Regions from separate parts of the Nitrococcus sp. genome, predicted to be linked through region 1. Evidence: predicted binding sites of a transcription regulator. Region 1 holds the regulator's gene; the other holds the start of a gene.
What was found. The regulator sigma-54, encoded in region 1, starts transcription at its own class of promoters, with help from an activator protein. The targets are predictions, from matches to a motif close to TGGCANGNTNCNTGCTT.
Positions count from the first base shown of each region.

Region 2: the regulator sigma-54 is predicted to act here: its motif matches at 5,537-5,553, upstream of AC52Q4_RS14455 (P-II family nitrogen regulator).

Region 1 covers NZ_JBXWZQ010000028.1:11,225-19,218, forward strand. Annotated here, with positions in the region: gene mlaD (outer membrane lipid asymmetry maintenance protein MlaD) at 1-190, opposite strand, end outside; gene mlaE (lipid asymmetry maintenance ABC transporter permease subunit MlaE) at 220-996, opposite strand; gene AC52Q4_RS02385 (ABC transporter ATP-binding protein) at 993-1,838, opposite strand; gene AC52Q4_RS02390 (KpsF/GutQ family sugar-phosphate isomerase) at 2,339-3,352, shown strand; gene AC52Q4_RS02395 (KdsC family phosphatase) at 3,352-3,909, shown strand; gene lptC (LPS export ABC transporter periplasmic protein LptC) at 3,902-4,471, shown strand; gene lptA (lipopolysaccharide transport periplasmic protein LptA) at 4,452-5,012, shown strand; gene lptB (LPS export ABC transporter ATP-binding protein) at 5,009-5,758, shown strand; gene AC52Q4_RS02415 (RNA polymerase factor sigma-54) at 5,882-7,363, shown strand; gene hpf (ribosome hibernation-promoting factor, HPF/YfiA family) at 7,380-7,706, shown strand; gene ptsN (PTS IIA-like nitrogen regulatory protein PtsN) at 7,796-7,994, shown strand, end outside.
Region 2 covers NZ_JBXWZQ010000204.1:33,738-41,731, forward strand. Annotated here, with positions in the region: gene speA (biosynthetic arginine decarboxylase) at 1-1,143, opposite strand, end outside; gene speE (polyamine aminopropyltransferase) at 1,320-2,177, shown strand; gene AC52Q4_RS14440 (ABC transporter permease) at 2,212-3,018, opposite strand; gene AC52Q4_RS14445 (ABC transporter ATP-binding protein) at 3,015-3,701, opposite strand; gene AC52Q4_RS14450 (ammonium transporter) at 3,791-5,053, opposite strand; gene AC52Q4_RS14455 (P-II family nitrogen regulator) at 5,128-5,472, opposite strand; gene ubiK (ubiquinone biosynthesis accessory factor UbiK) at 5,727-6,065, shown strand; gene AC52Q4_RS14465 (YifB family Mg chelatase-like AAA ATPase) at 6,118-7,617, shown strand; gene AC52Q4_RS14470 (D-amino acid dehydrogenase) at 7,968-7,994, shown strand, end outside.

The DNA.
Region 1 (7,994 bases):
CCCCGGCCAGGGTCACCGGTGCCCGCACCTTCAGGCCACCGATGTTCTGAAATAGGGCAATCACATCGTAGCCGCGCGTCTGTTGGAAAGCGGATATATTGCTGACCCTCAAGGCCAATATCAGCAATGCACCCAAGCCCAGCAGGACAAACAGCCCCACCCCAATCTCCAGCAACCGCGAATTCTGCATGCGCCCTGCCCGTCCGTTTGCTACCACGCTCAGTCGAACATGAGCGCAGTGAGGATGAAATCCAGGCCCAGCACCGCCAGCGAGCTGTGCACCACCGTCCGTGTCGTGGCCCGGCTCACGCCCTCCGAGGTCGGCGTGCAATCGAAGCCCTCGAACACGGCCGTCCAGCTGACAACAAAGCCAAAAACCAGGCTCTTGAGCACTCCGTTGACTACATCGTCAGTGAAACTGACCTGCGCCTGCATCTGTGACCAGAACGCGCCGCTGTCCACTCCCAGCAGCACTGTGCCCACGAAATAGCCGCCGAACACACCGACGAGCGTGAAGATCGCGGCGAGCAGCGGCAGCGCGATCATCCCACCGAGCAATCGCGGCGCCACCACGCGGCGTTCCGGATCCACCGCCATCATCTCCATTCCGGAGAGCTGCTCGGTGGCCTTCATCAACCCGATTTCCGCTGTCAGCGCCGAACCCGCCCGGCCGCTGAAAAGCAAAGCCGAGATGACCGGACCCAACTCCCGGGTCAGCGACAGCGCCACCAGCACCCCCAGCGAGTGCTCGGCACCAAAATCCACCAGCGTATAATATCCTTGCAGACTCAGCACCATGCCGACGAAAAGCCCGGAGACGACGATGATGAGCAGGGAAAGCACGCCGGTGAAATAAATTTGAGCGATCACCAGACCGGGGCGGAGTAATAACGCCGGCATTCCGAACAGCACGCGCAGCAGAAACAGGTGCCCGCGCCCAAGACGCGCGGTGGCGGCAAGCGTCTGTGCGCCGAACAGCCGTAGCCATTCGATCATGAAACGAATCCCTTGGCACCGCCCGTGCCGAGCAAATCCTCCTCGAGGGAGGCGGCCGGATAGTGAAACGGTACCGGCCCATCAGGTAGGGCATTGAAGAACTGACGGACCCATTCGGATGAGGACTCGCGCAGCGCCCGTGGAGAGCCGGATTCTACAATCTTACCTTCGGAGATCACATGAACGCGGTCCGCGATCTCCGAGGTCTCCGCCACGTCGTGCGAGACGACGATGCTGGTCAAGCCGAGGGCGTCATTCACCAGGCGAATGAGCTGCACCAATATTCCCATGGAAATGGGATCCTGTCCGGAGAAAGGTTCGTCATACATGACGATCATCGGATCCAGGGCGATGGCTCGCGCTAATGCCACGCGGCGCGCCATGCCGCCCGAGAGTTCGGCCGGGTAAAGATTGCGGGCGCCGCGCAAGCCAACCGCCTCGAGCTTGATCAGCGCCAGATGGCGGATCAGCGCCGGCGGCAGGCGGGTATGCTCCCGCAACGGGAAGGCCACGTTCTCGAAGCAGTTCAGATGAGTGAACAACGCACCGCTTTGGAAGAGCAAGCCCATGCGCTTGCGCAGCTCATAGAGCTGTGGGCGCCTGAGCGCATGGACGTCCAACCCATCGACCCGAATTCTTCCCGCATCCGGATGCAGTTGTCCGCCGATCAGCCGCAGCAAAGTGGTCTTGCCGGTGCCACTCGGGCCCATGATCGCGGTGACCTCACCCCGGCGGATTCCGATATCCAAGCCCGCAAAAATCTGCTGCCGCCCGCGGGAGAAATGCAAGTTCTCGATCTCGACGACGCAATCGCTGTGTTGATCACCCGCATCAGTTGCCATGTGCAATCGCTTGAGTCGTTGCCGGACCCGACGCCGTACGCCGGAGCAACGGCAGAACGGTTCTCGACGAGCTTGGCAAAAGCCTAATTTTTGGCGAGCGCCGCGAGTATCCGGCATCGCTTGACCACAGTCAAATCACCAACCCGCCGCCGGTGGAATGCACAGCCCGAGCGCCCGCACGTCTGCTCGCCGCGGAAAACCGCGATGCCAAGTGGGCATGGTCGCGCGGAGATCGTAGCCGCCCGTCTATGGCAAGCGGGACATTGCTATTGGTATAGCCATCGGGTCCAATAGAGCTACTCAGCCAAAGGATGTAACAGAGCGCGCGCTGGCCTGGCGTGGGCAGTCTACCCTATTTCTCGACGGTCGAGAGCTTCAATGACCACAGCAGAAAATCGCAGGCACGACGCCGGAAGGGTCGCTCGTCTATCGTTTCTTGCCGTGCAAAGCCCACCGAGCGAGGCTCATTGCGCCATCGGTCGATCACAAGGAGGCGCAGCATGACCGACTCGGATACCCTGCATCCACCGTCGCGGCAACGGGCCACCGATGAGGATCTCTGTCAACTCGGCCGTGACGTCATAGAGGTGGAGGCGGCCTCCATTCTGGCGCTTCGCCAGCGCATCGACCACGAGTTCGCGCGCGCCTGCCGTCTACTGCTCAACTGCCGGGGTCGCGTGGTCGTTACCGGCATGGGAAAATCGGGACATATCGGTGGCAAGCTGGCGGCCACCTTGGCGAGCACTGGGACACCGGCTTTTTTCGTTCACCCGGGGGAAGCCAGTCACGGCGACCTCGGCATGATCACGGTGAACGATGCGGTCATTGCCTTATCCAACTCCGGTGAGACCCGCGAGATCACGACCCTCCTACCTTTGATCAAGCGCCTGGACGTCTCGCTCATTGCCCTGACGGGCAACTCGCACTCCACGATCGCCCGTGCCGCTTCGGTGCACATCGATATCAGCGTCACGGAGGAAGCCTGTCCGCTCGGCCTGGCCCCAACCTCGAGCACCACCGCGGCTTTGGCAATGGGCGATGCACTGGCCATCGCGCTGCTCGATGCGCGGGGATTCACTCGCGAGGATTTCGCGCGATCTCATCCCGGCGGTGCGCTGGGCCGACGCCTGCTGCTGCGCATAGAGGACGTCATGCACGTGGGTGAGCGCATTCCGCGGGTCGCCCCGGAAACGCTATTGAGCCACGCCCTGGTGGAGATGACCAACAAAGGACTAGGCATGACTACCGTCGTCGATACCGAGGGCCGTGTACTGGGTATCTTTACCGACGGTGACCTGCGCCGTGCGGTGGATCGTCAGCTCGATGTGCACGTTACCCGGATGGCTGAGATCATGACCCCCGGCGCTCGCACCCTTTCCGCCGACAGCCTGGCCGCGGAGGCGCTGCAGCTCATGGAGCGCCATAAGATCAATGCCTTGTTGGTGGTGGACAGCGAGAACCGTCTTATCGGGGCGCTGAACATGCACGATCTCCTGCGTGCCGGTGTGGTCTGATGTCGGCATTTGCCGATGCCTATTGCGCGCGCCCCGACGCGGAGGTGATCGCGCGCGCGGCACGGATACGCTTGCTGGTGCTGGATGTCGACGGCGTCCTCACGGACGGGACCCTCTACATTGGCCCGCATGGCGAGGCCATGAAGCCGTTTCACAGCCATGACGGCAAAGGCGTCGCCATGGTCATTGCCTGCGGCATCGAGGTCGCCCTGTTGAGCGCTCGCGGCTTCGTCGCCGTGGCCAGAAGAGCGCGGGAACTGGGCGTTCGCCACGTGATCCAGAACACGTGCGACAAGCGCCGTGCGCTGGACGCGCTGTGCCAGCAACTGGAGATCGTGGCGAGCGAATGCGCTTATGTGGGCGACGACATCGTCGACCTTGGCGCCGTGCGCACCGCCGGCTTGGGCATCGCGGTAGCGGACGCCCACCCCCGCCTTGCCGCAGCCTGCCGCTGGCAGACCCGACGCCCGGGCGGTCGCGGCGCCGTGCGGGAAGTCTGTGAATTACTGCTCGCGGCCCGCGGGCGTCTGCAGGATCTATTGGAGCAGCATGGCTAGCCTCAATCGCAATCGCCTGTTTCCGTTCGGGGCAGTGGTAGCGCTGGCAATTCTGGCGTGGTGGCGATTCGATGAACGGCAGCCGGAGCAACGGCCATCGGAGCAAACCCAAACCACCTATTATTTCGCCGACTTCAGCCTTCATGTGACGCGCCCGGACGGTCGCACCGACTATACGGTGCGCGGCAAGCGCATGGTTCACTACCAGCAAGCCGACGTATCGATCATCGAGCAACCGGTATGGACAGTGTATATGCCCTCCGGCGCCCCCTGGTACGGACGCTCCGACAATGGCCGCATGTGGGCCGGTGGCAGCGAGGTGCTGCTCCGTGGCAAGGTTCGGCTGAATCGCCCAGCGAGTTCGGTCAATCCTTCCATTGCGCTGGAGACGCAGCGTCTGCACCTTCTGCCTCATGAAGACTACGCCGATACCGACACGCCGGTGACGGTCTACGGACGTGATTTCCACATCGACGCCACGGGTGCCCGGGCCTGGATGCGCACGCAGCGCGTTCAGTTGCTCGCCGAGGTCGAGGGGTACTATGCAGCAGCGAGTCACTGAGCGGTGGATCGTCTGGTCGCTGGCCATTGTCACCATGATCACACTATTGGCGCCGTACTCGAGCAGCGTCGCCCGCAACAGCGACCGTGACCAACCCATCAAGCTCAGCGCGAACCAGGCCGAGGTCGATAACGTCAAGGGGGTGAGCGTCTACCGCGGTGACGTCGTGCTCATCCAAGGGACGCTGAAAATCACCGGCAACGTCATGCATGTCTACTACGCCCCGGCCAGTCGCGAGCTTGATCACATTGTCGTCGAGGGGGATCCGGCAAGCTACCGTGAACTGCCCGAAGGCGAGAACGAGTACGTGCACGCCAAGGCGCCGCGCATGGAATACTATGCGAGCGGACCGCGCAGAATCCGCCTATTGGAAGGCGCCACCCTATGGCAGGGCTCCAACACCTTCCGGGGCCACCAGGTTCTCTACGATATCGAGGCGGATCAGGTCGAGGCGCATTCCGGTAAGGACAAGACGAACCGAATTCATATTACGATCTATCCCAATCAGAGACAGGGCAAGGACGCAGACAAGAGCCAATGAGTACACCCCAGCCAGTTCCCAGCAACGAGCTCAAAGCCACTGGGTTGACCAAGCACTACCGCCGTCAGCCGGTGGTCCGGGATGCCTCGTTGCACATCCAAAGCGGTGAGATCGTCGGCTTGCTTGGCCCCAACGGGGCCGGCAAAACGACCTGTTTTTACATGATCGTCGGGCTGGTACCGGCCGACGGCGGACGCATCGCCTTGGACGGCCATGACATCACGCGCCTACCGATGCATGCCCGCGCCCGCTTGGGCATCGGTTACTTGCCACAGGAGGCCTCGGTCTTTCGCAAGCTGACGGTGGCTCAGAATCTGATGGCCATTCTCGAGCTGCGCCGGGGGCTCTCGCGAGTCGAGCGTCGGCGCATCATGGAAGGCCTGTTGGAGGAGTTCCACGTGGCGCACCTGCGCGATCAACTCGGCATCAGTCTCTCCGGCGGTGAGCGCCGGCGGGTGGAAATCGCCCGTGCCCTGGCGGCGGATCCGCGCTTCGTCCTGCTCGACGAGCCTTTCGCCGGTGTCGATCCCATTTCGGTGGGCGACATCAAGGATATCGTCCGGCATCTGGTTGCCCGAGGAATCGGTGTGCTCATAACAGATCACAACGTGCGCGACACGCTCGGCATTGTCGATCGGGCGTACATCCTGAGCGGCGGCAAGATGATCGCCGAGGGCTCTGCGGAAGCCGTGCTTGCCGACGATCAGGTCAAGGCGGTCTATCTAGGGCGTAATTTTCGCCTGTGACGAACGCCCAGCTTCTGGCACCATAAGAAATCGATCAACAGCTGCGCTACTCTGTAATGTGATACGTTTCAATCACGGACGTTACGCGGTAGCCGCTTGGGAGCTTCGCCAGCACAGCGAAACATGAAACAGTCGCTTCAGCTTCGCCTGCGTCAGCAGCTCACAATGACTCCCCAGCTTCAGCAGGCCATACGCCTGTTACAGCTGCCCACCCTTGAGCTGCGGACGGAGATACAGCAGGCCCTCGAGTCCAACCTGATGCTCGAACTCGCCGAGGAGGCCGATAACAGCTTCGATGAGACGGAGCTGCTCGTGAGCCCTTCGGAGCGTGAATACGAGACCGAGCGGGGGGCCGAAAGCGCGGCGCAGAATCGCGAGGACGCGGCACAAACCGAGCGACTGAGCGATGATCTGCCGATGGACACGACGTGGGAGGATGTCTACAACGGCACGACCGTGTACAGTGACCCGGGCTATACAGAGGAGCGGGATCCTTTTGCCAATCAAAGCGAGGGCGGTCAATCACTACAGGATTACTTGTCCTGGCAAGCCCAGCTCAATCGCTTCTCGACCCGGGAGCTTACCATCGCCGAGGCCATCATCGATGCGGTGGGCGACGACGGTTATCTGAGCTGCCCCCTGGATGAAATCCATATGGCGCTTCCCGCAGAATGGGGCGTGTCCGCGGAGGAAATGGAAGCCGTTCTGGGCCAGGTTCAGCACTTCGACCCGGTGGGCGTTGCAGCGCGCGACCCGCGGGAGGCGCTGCTGGTCCAGCTCGACCAACTCGAGCCCGAGACGCCGTGGCTCGCGCAGGCGCGGCAGCTCATCGACCAGTACCTTGGGCTGGTCGCCAAGCGGCAATTCGCCCAACTCAAGCGTAGGCTGCGCCTCGACGAGGAAGCCCTTCAGCAGACACTGGCGCTGGTCCAGACGCTCGATCCCCGGCCCGGCTTGCGCATCAGCAGTGCGCGACCCGAATACATTATTCCGGATGTTTACGTGCGCAAGGAAAATGGCTCATGGCATGTGGAGGTCAACCCGGATGCCTATCCGCGTGTGCGCGTCAACAGCCAGTATGCAGGGCTCGTGCGTCGCGGCGACAACAGCCGTGACAACTCGGTCATGCGACAGCACCTCCAGGAAGCGCGTTGGCTGATCAAGAGCTTGCATTCGCGCAATGAAACCTTGCTGAAGGTGGCACAGTGTATCGTGGAGCGGCAACGGGATTTTCTCGAGCACGGCGCTGAGGCAATGAAACCCTTGGTGCTGCGCGAGGTGGCCGAAGCAATCAATATGCACGAATCCACCGTATCGCGCATCACGAGCCAAAAGTACCTCAGGGCGCCGAGCGGGACCTACGAGTTCAAGCATTTTTTTTCGAGCCATGTTCAGACGATGGACGGGGGAGAATGTTCCGCGACGGCGATACGGGCCCGAATTCGGCGTTTGATCGCCGACGAAGACTCGTCATGCCCGCTCAGCGACAATCAGCTAACCGAGCGACTTCAGGCTGACGGCATTAATGTGGCGAGAAGGACGGTGGCCAAGTATCGTGAGTCCATGAGTATCGCGTCATCCACAGAGCGCAGGCGTCTGGCCTGATCACCGAGAGGGCGTTATGCAAATCGATATCACTGGGCACCACGTGGAAGTCACTGAGGCGTTACGCGATTATGTGGCGTTGAAATTCGACAAGCTGGAGCGGCACTTCGACAACGTGGTCGATGCGCACGTCGTTTTGACCGTCGAGAAACTGACCCAGAAAGCGGAGGCGACGCTCAACTTAAGCGGGGCCAAACTCTATGCCGATGCGCTTGATGAGGACATGTATGCTGCAATCGACGCTCTGATCGACAAGCTCGACAGACAAGTCGTCAAGCACAAGGAAAAGCGGGCGGATCACCATCGCCGGGAAGGCTCGGTAAGCCAAGCTCTCGAACAGTAACGAGCCGGTGGGCGGGATGCAGGACCCTGGCCCGTGCGAATATCGCACGTGAGGAACGTCTCAAATTTCGTCCATTGGGGCATTGGACAATGAACGTTGTCAACCTGTTAGTCCCTGAGCGTATCCGCTGCGGGGTTCATGTCACCAGCAAAAAACGCAGTTTGGAAGTTCTCAGCGTGCTCCTCGCTAACACGATGGGCGAGCCCACTGACAGAACGATTTTCGAGCATCTGATCGGACGGGAGCGCCTAGGGAGCACTGGGCTCGGCAAAGGCGTTGCATTGCCGC
Region 2 (7,994 bases), on a different contig from region 1:
CGCGAGACCGCGCCAGAGATCGCGAAGAATCGGCGGCGCGCGGTCATCGGGCGCGGGCAGATCCGGCGGGTCCGGCGCCCGGTCGACATCGATCACGTCCGTGATGAGCACGGCGTGATGCGCCGTCATGGCCCGGCCCGATTCGGTAATGATGTCCGGATGGCGCAATCCGGCGGCGCTGGCAAGCTCGCCTAGCGTATGGACGATGTTGTGGGCGTATTCTTCCACCGTGTAGTTGATCGAGCAGAAGTTGCGCGAACGGGTGCCTTCGTAGTCCACGCCCAAACCGCCGCCAACGTCCACGCAGCCCACCGGCGCCCCCAGCCGGTTGAGCTCGACATAGTAGCGGGCCGCCTCGCGCATCCCACGCTGGATGTCGGCAATGTTGGGGATCTGAGAGCCGAGGTGAAAATGCAGCATCTGCAGCGAAGCGAGCATGTCCACCTCGCGCAGGCGCTCGACCACGGTCAGTGCCTGGGCGGCGGAAAGCCCGAACTTGGACTTCTCGCCACCGGTGTTCTGCCATTTCCCCTCACCGATGGAGGCCAGGCGCACGCGTAAGCCCAAGCGCGGCTCGACACCGAGGCGCCGCGACTCGAGAATGATCAGCTCGAGTTCGGAGAGTTTCTCCACCACGATCCAGCAATCCAGCCCCAGCTGCCGTGAGCGCAACGCCAGACGGATGTACTCGCGATCCTTATAGCCGTTGCAGATGATGCGCCCGCCGTCGGCAGAGATCGCCATCGCGCCCATGAGTTCGGGCTTGCTGCCGCATTCCAAACCGACCCGATCTTCAGCACCGGCCAGGATCTCCTCCACCACCCGGCGCTGCTGATTCACCTTGATCGGATAGACGGCGGTATACGAACCGTCATAGCCATGCGCGCTCATCGCGCGGCGAAAGGCTCGACACAAGCGGGCCACCCGATCGTGGAGGATATCGATGAAACGCACCAGCACCGGAAGCGCGAGACCGGCGCGGCGTATGTCCCGCGCAAGCTCGTAAAGATCCACCTCGCAGCCGTCCCGGCGACCGTCGGGTCGCGCAATCAGCCGTCCAGCATGCGTGATGTCGAAGTAGCCGCCGCTCCAGTAGCCGATGTTATAGATTTCTCGGGCCGGATGACCGCTCGCATTATCCATGTACAATCACAATCGTGGCGATACACAAAGGTCGCCCAGTTTACCATCCGTGCTCAATAGCCGAATCCGGTGACGCGCCGGCGCCCGGCGGACGAGCGACTGCAAAGCAGCACGGTACCATCCCGCGGCGCCGCTCGGTGGCGCCGGGCGGGCCGGCGTCCGGGAACGAAATGACCATGGCCCTTGACGAGAACTGGTTCACAGAAATAGTCGACAGCGAGGGCATCGCCTTCTCGCTTCGCATACGGCAGAGACTGCATGTCGAGCAGTCACCGTATCAACGCGTCGAAGTCTTCGAAACGGCGCATTGGGGCCGCCTGATGGTCATCGACGGGTGCGTGATGCTCACCGCGCGCGACAACTTCATCTACCATGAGATGATGGCGCACCCTGCCTTGTTCACCCATGCCAGAGCGCGGGACGTGCTGATCATCGGCGGCGGCGATTGCGGCACTTTGCAGGAAGTGCTCCGCCACGCGGAGGTACAGCGGGTGATGCAGGTCGAGATCGACGAGCGGGTCACCCGGATTGCCGAGCGCTTCTTTCCCGAGCTCACGGCCATGAACGCCGACCCGCGCTGCGAGTTGCGCTTCGAGGACGGCATCGAGTTCGTGCGTCGCTCGGCCGCGGAATCCTTTGATGTGGTCATCATCGACAGCACGGATCCCATCGGCCCGGCGCGCGATCTGTTCGGCTACGATTTTCTGCGTGAGACTCACCGCATTTTGAAACCGGGCGGTGTCCTCGCTCAGCAGAGCGAGTCCCCGCTGCTGCATGCGCAGAGCATCCTCAAGCCGCTGCACCGTACCTTGGCGGGAGCAAAATACGCCCACTGCGCGACCCTTTCCTTTCCCGTGCCGAGCTATCCAAGCGGCTGGTGGAGCTGCACGCTGGCCGGCAAGAGCCGCGACGTACGGGAGTTCCGCCGCGCCGCCGCAGCCGCGCGGCCCTTTCCGACCCGCTACTATAATGAAGAAGTGCATTGCGGCGCGCTGGCGCTACCGCCATTCTGCCGCGACCTGTTCGATGCTTGACACGAAGGCCTCGTCATCGCCGGCGGCGCCCAGGTCAGCGTGTCTGCATCCGAACCAGACGGTCCACGCGCAGACGCTCCCGCTCATCGAACAAGCGACGAGCCGCCAGCCGATTGGCCAGCAATGTGCCGAAGCCACTGCCGACGGTGATCAGTAAAAAGATCAGGATTTGATATTTGACGGCTTCCGCCGGTGGGCTGCCAGCCAGGATCTGACCGGTCATCATGCCCGGCAAACTCACCACGCCCGCGGCAGCCATACCGTTGATCAGAGGAATCATGCCGCTGCGCATGCTTTCGCGGCTGACCGACCCCAAGGCCTCCTGCCATCCTTGCCCCAGCATCAGGCGCGCCTCGATGATATCGCGCTGCTGCCACGCGCCTTCGATCAGCCGATCCTGGCTCAGTGCCACGCCGTTCATGGTATTGCCGAGAAGCATGCCGAGCAGCGGAATCGCATACCTCGGCTCGTACCAGGGCTCGGCCTGCACCAGCGCAATCAGTGCGAACCCGGTGACGGAAAACGACGAAACGAACATGGCCGCGGCGCTGATGCCGAAGCTCCACCATCCGGCGAGCCGTCGGCGTTGCCGCGCCACCACCTCCCAACCGGCAAGCAGCAACATGACCACGGCCATCAACGAAACCCAGTGAAGGGCGGTGTGCGCGAAGAGTGTCTCCAGCACGACGCCTACCAGCGCGAGCTGAATCACCATGCGGGCGGCCGATATCAGCAGTGGACGACTGATCTCCAGACGCGCGCGGGCCGCGAGCGCCGCCAGAATCACCACCAAAATCGCGGCGACGCTGAGATCCAGCCACCCCAAATGCTCCATCTTCATGGGAATACGCGTTGCAATCTGCCTTCGGTGATCCGGTAGCCGCGCTGCGCTACCCGCGCCGCCTGGGTGGGATTGTGGGTGACCCAGAGCACGGCCGTGCCATTTTGCTCGCGACGCTCAGCAAGCCAGCGCTCGACCCGTCCGGTCGCGTCGGCATCCAGATTAGCGGTCGGCTCATCGAGCAGCAAAACTCGCGGTTCCAGTGCCGCCGCGCGCACCAGCGCCAAACGCTGACGCTCCCCGGAGGACAGGCGGCGAATGGACCAACCACGCACCTCGGGGTCAAAACCCAGTGCGGTGAGGTCCCTATCCGGGCTGCCATTGAGATGCACGCCCACCGTATCCGCCCACCAATGGCTGTCCGCCGGAACCATCACCACCCGATGGCGCCACTGCGCCGGCCGAAACGCGCGCCGGTCCGTGCCGTCGAGTGAAACGTTGCCGAGATGCTCGTCGAGATCGGCAATCGCGCGCAGCAGCCGCGTCTTGCCGCTGCCGGACACGCCGGCGAGACTCACGCATTCGCCCCCGGCGAGCGTGAGATTCACGTCGCGAACACTGCCGCAATCGAGGTTTTCTATGACCAGGCCCGTGCTCATCATACCGCTGTCAGCCGTCGCTCGCCCCTTGAGAGCGAGGTAATCATCCCTCGGGCCTGAGAGATCAAGCCCCGTGCACGCCACCTTGGCCAATCACGCCCAGCGGCAAATCGCGCTGTGCCCCATCGGCGCCCGTGGCGATGAAGCCACCGACCGCAACCGCTCTCGCTCGCTCAGAGGTTATAGCCGCGCTCATCATGCAATGCGATATCGAGGCCCGCCATCTCCTGCTCGTCGGTCACCCGCAGCCCGATGAACGCATCGATGCCCTTCAGCAGCGCAAAGGTGAGCAAGGCATCATAGATGATCGTTACCAACACGCCCAGTATCTGTCTGCCCGCTTGTCCTACAAGGGAAACTTCGGCCGGCAGGCCGACGCCGCCCAGCGGCTCGACCACGAAGATGGCCATAGTGAGCGCGCCGACGATGCCTCCCACCCCGTGCACACCGAAACAGTCCAGAGCATCATCATAACCGAGCGCCGGCTTAGCGCGGGTGACGGCATAGAAGCAGGCGAGACCGGCGCCAGCGCCGATGATCAGTGCGCCGAGCACGCCGACCAATCCGGAAGCGGGCGTGATCGCCACCATTCCGGCCACGGCCCCGGAGGCGATCCCCAAAGCGCTCGGCTTACCGTGACCGACCCACTCGGCGATCATCCAGCTCAATGCCGCCGCGGCCGTGGCGATCTGGGTCGCCAGCATCGCCCGACCGGCGATCGCATCCGCAGCGAGTGCGCTGCCGGCGTTGAAGCCGAACCAACCGACCCAAAGCATGCCGGTACCGACGAGCGTGAATACCATATTGTGCGGCATCATCGGGGTAGCCGGATAACCCCGTCGCCGACCCAGCACCATCGCCGTGACCAGCCCCGCCACCCCGGCATTGATATGCACCACCGTGCCGCCCGCAAAATCCAGCACGCCGAGAGCGCCGAGCCAACCGCCGCCCCACACCCAATGAGCAACCGGGATGTAGACCAGGCTCAGCCAACCGCCGACGAACCAAAGCATGGCGGAGAACTTCATGCGCTCGGCAAACGCCCCCACGATAAGCGCCGGCGTGATGACGGCGAAGCTCAGCTGGAACATCGCGAACACGGTCTCCGGGATACGGCCACCGTCAAGTACTCCGTCCACACCGAAGAGCAACGATTTCGCGAGCGAACCAACGACCGGCTGCAACCCACCGCCGTCGGCGAATGCGAGGCTGTAACCGTAGGTGGCCCACAAGAGGCTGACCAGACAGGTAATGGCGAAGCACTGCATCATGATCGACAATGCATTCTTGCTACGCACCATGCCGGCGTAGAATAGGGACAGCCCCGGGATCGTCATGAAGAGCACGAATGCGGTGGCCGTCAACATCCAGGCGGTGTCGCCCGAGTCGACACGCTGAGCCTCGGCGGCCACCGCTGCGAGCGGAGCGGGCAACATTAAGATTGTGACGAGGCCGAGAGCTTTGCGAGTCGAGCGAACGTCCATGGATGCCTCCTCCGTGACTGCCTTATTCACGCGCGCAGCGCCGCTTTGCCGGTCTCGTTGGTACGGATACGCACAATCCGCTCGAGCGGTGAGACGAAGATCTTCCCGTCGCCCGCCTTCCCCGTGCGGGCGGCTTGACAGATCGCCTCGAGGGCCTGCTCCACACAACCATCATCCAGCGCCGCCTCGACCTTGATCCGGGGCAGCAGGTCGGCCCGGTACTCCACGCCCCGATAAAGCTCGCCATGATCCACATGGCGTCCGAACCCCTTTACCTCCGATACGGTGAGCCCCTGCAGGCCGAGCCCGCAGAGTGCCTGACGCACGTCGTGCAATTTGAACGGCTTGATTACCGCGACAACGTATTTCATATGGCTTTCCCTATGTGTTTTCGCCACCGGCAACGGGCTTTTGTTCCGATCTGCGCGGACAGCAAAGCATGGTCTGGGCCAATGCCTGTTTTCCTCGAAGAAACAATCACATGTAATACGCCCCCGACCGCCCTGCCACAAGCGCCGGCCTCTTTCAGGTGCAAAAGGCATCGTCGTGGTGCACAGGAAAGGCGCTGGCGGGCGGATCGCCGCCGACTTACAATGGTTCAGGCCGTCATGAAGGAGGCAGCCCAATGCTCGATCCGAAGCAACTCGATGAGCTTGCACGTCGATTCACGGAAAGCCTTCCGCCCGGGATGCGCGAGTTCCAACAGGAGGTCGAGAGGAATGTGCGGGCCACCATGCAGTCCGCCTTCGCCCGCATGGATTTGATCACACGCGACGAATTCGACGCTCAGGCGAAAACGCTGGCGCGAACGCGGGCGCGTCTGCATGAGCTGGAGGCGCAGGTGGCCGCACTCGAAACGGCGCTGAAGGCCGCCGCCACGCCCGGCGAGACGCCCTCGGCGGGCAAGGGTCCGACACGGCGCGCGCGCAGCACGGGCAAGGATCCGCAATCCAGCAACGAATGACGCCCCGTTTCGGTCAGCGAAATGGGCGCTCGGTTCGGCCAAGGAGGGTGCCGTGTCTGTTGCCGTCGCCTACGGGCGGGCTGCCGTTGGGGTACAGGCACCCTCGGTTGCCGTCGAAGTACATTTGACCAACGGCCTGCCGTCGTTGTCCGTGGTCGGGCTTCCGGAAACGGCCGTAAAGGAAGCAAAAGACCGCGTACGCAGCGCCATACTGACCAGCGGATTCGACTTCCCCACGCGCCGGATCACCGTCAATCTCGCCCCCGCCGATCTGCCCAAAGAAGGCGGTCGCTTCGATCTGCCCATCGCGGTGGGCATTCTAGCCGCCTCGGGTCAATTGCCCTGCAATGAGCTCGAGTCCTACGAGTTTGCCGGTGAGCTGGCACTGACCGGCAAGCTTCGCGCAATCAGCGCCGTTCTGCCGATGGCGCTGCACACCCGCCAGAGCGAACGTTGGTTGATCGTACCGCGCGAGAACGCGCCCGAGGCGATGTTGGCCGCCGAGGACAATGTTCTCGGTGCCGCTCACCTGCTCGATGTCTGCGCTCATCTCAGCGGAACGACTCGCCTTGAGGCCGTGGAGGCACCGCGCGGCGTGCCGAGCGCGCAAGCCCCGGACCTTGCCGATGTGCGGGCGCAGCAGCAGGCCAAACGCTGTTTGGAAATCGCCGCCGCCGGTGAGCACAGCCTGCTGCTGATCGGACCACCCGGCACCGGCAAGAGCATGCTTGCACGACGCCTGCCCGGCCTGCTGCCTCCCATGTCCAAACAAGAAAGCTTGGAGACGGCGGCGGTGCTCTCCGTAGCCGACGGGGGCTTTCGCCCCGAGCACTGGGCTCGGCGCCCCTTTCGTGCCCCGCACCACAGCGCCTCGAACGTCGCACTGACCGGTGGCGGGACTCGACCGCGACCGGGAGAGATTTCCCTGTCTCACAACGGCGTGCTTTTTCTCGACGAGTTGCCGGAGTTCAATCGCGCGGCATTGGAAGCACTGCGCGAGCCCGTCGAGACCGGGCGGGTAATTATCTCCCGTGCCGCCGCCAAGGCGGAGTACCCGGCCAACTTTCAGCTTGTGGCCGCCATGAACCCATGTCCCTGCGGCCATCTCGGGGACACCGCGGCGACTTGCCGCTGCACGGCCGATCAGATCGCCCGGTACCGGGGCCGGCTCAGCGGTCCGCTACTCGATCGCATCGACATGCACGTCGCCGTTCCCCGGCTGACGGCCGCCGAGATGAGCGAAAGCGCAGCGGCCGAGCCCACCTCTGTCGTCCGCCAACGCGTCGTCACCGCCCGTCAGCGTCAGACTGAGCGCGACGGCAAGCCGGCGGCGCGGCTCACAGCGAGCGAAGTGGAAATCGCCTGCCCGCTCGGCGAAGCGGAGTTGCGGCTCCTACAGCAGGCGATGGAACGGCTCCGCTTCTCGCCCCGCGCCTACCACCGCTGCCTGAAGCTCGCGCGGAGTATCGCGGACCTCGCCGGTGCCGAGCGCATACGCTGCACGCACCTCGCCGAGGCGATCGCTTATCGGCATTGCCTGCATACACCCTAATGGATCCTGTTGCACGCGCCCACCGGCGAATATCGCGCGAAGTGTGCTCGAATTCGCAGCTGCCGCGATAAACAATAAGGCCAAATCATGCCATACTGGCGCACCGCGGCATCAGGGTGACCTCCGACCTCAGCAACCAACCCTCGCCGCATTGAACGACCCGCCCCTTGCCTGAACATTCTCAGTAAGTAGGTCGCTTTAGCCGATCAACGAGCGTCGACGACGATGCGGGACATCACCCGTCGCCGGTGACGCCAAGAAAGGGGCCAAGGAACGATCGAAACCATGCGACAATGCGCGAACATGCCTCGCCGTCCCCCCGGTAGGCATCGACGTTACATGAGCGGTGAATGAAGGTTCTGGTGATCGGCGGCGGC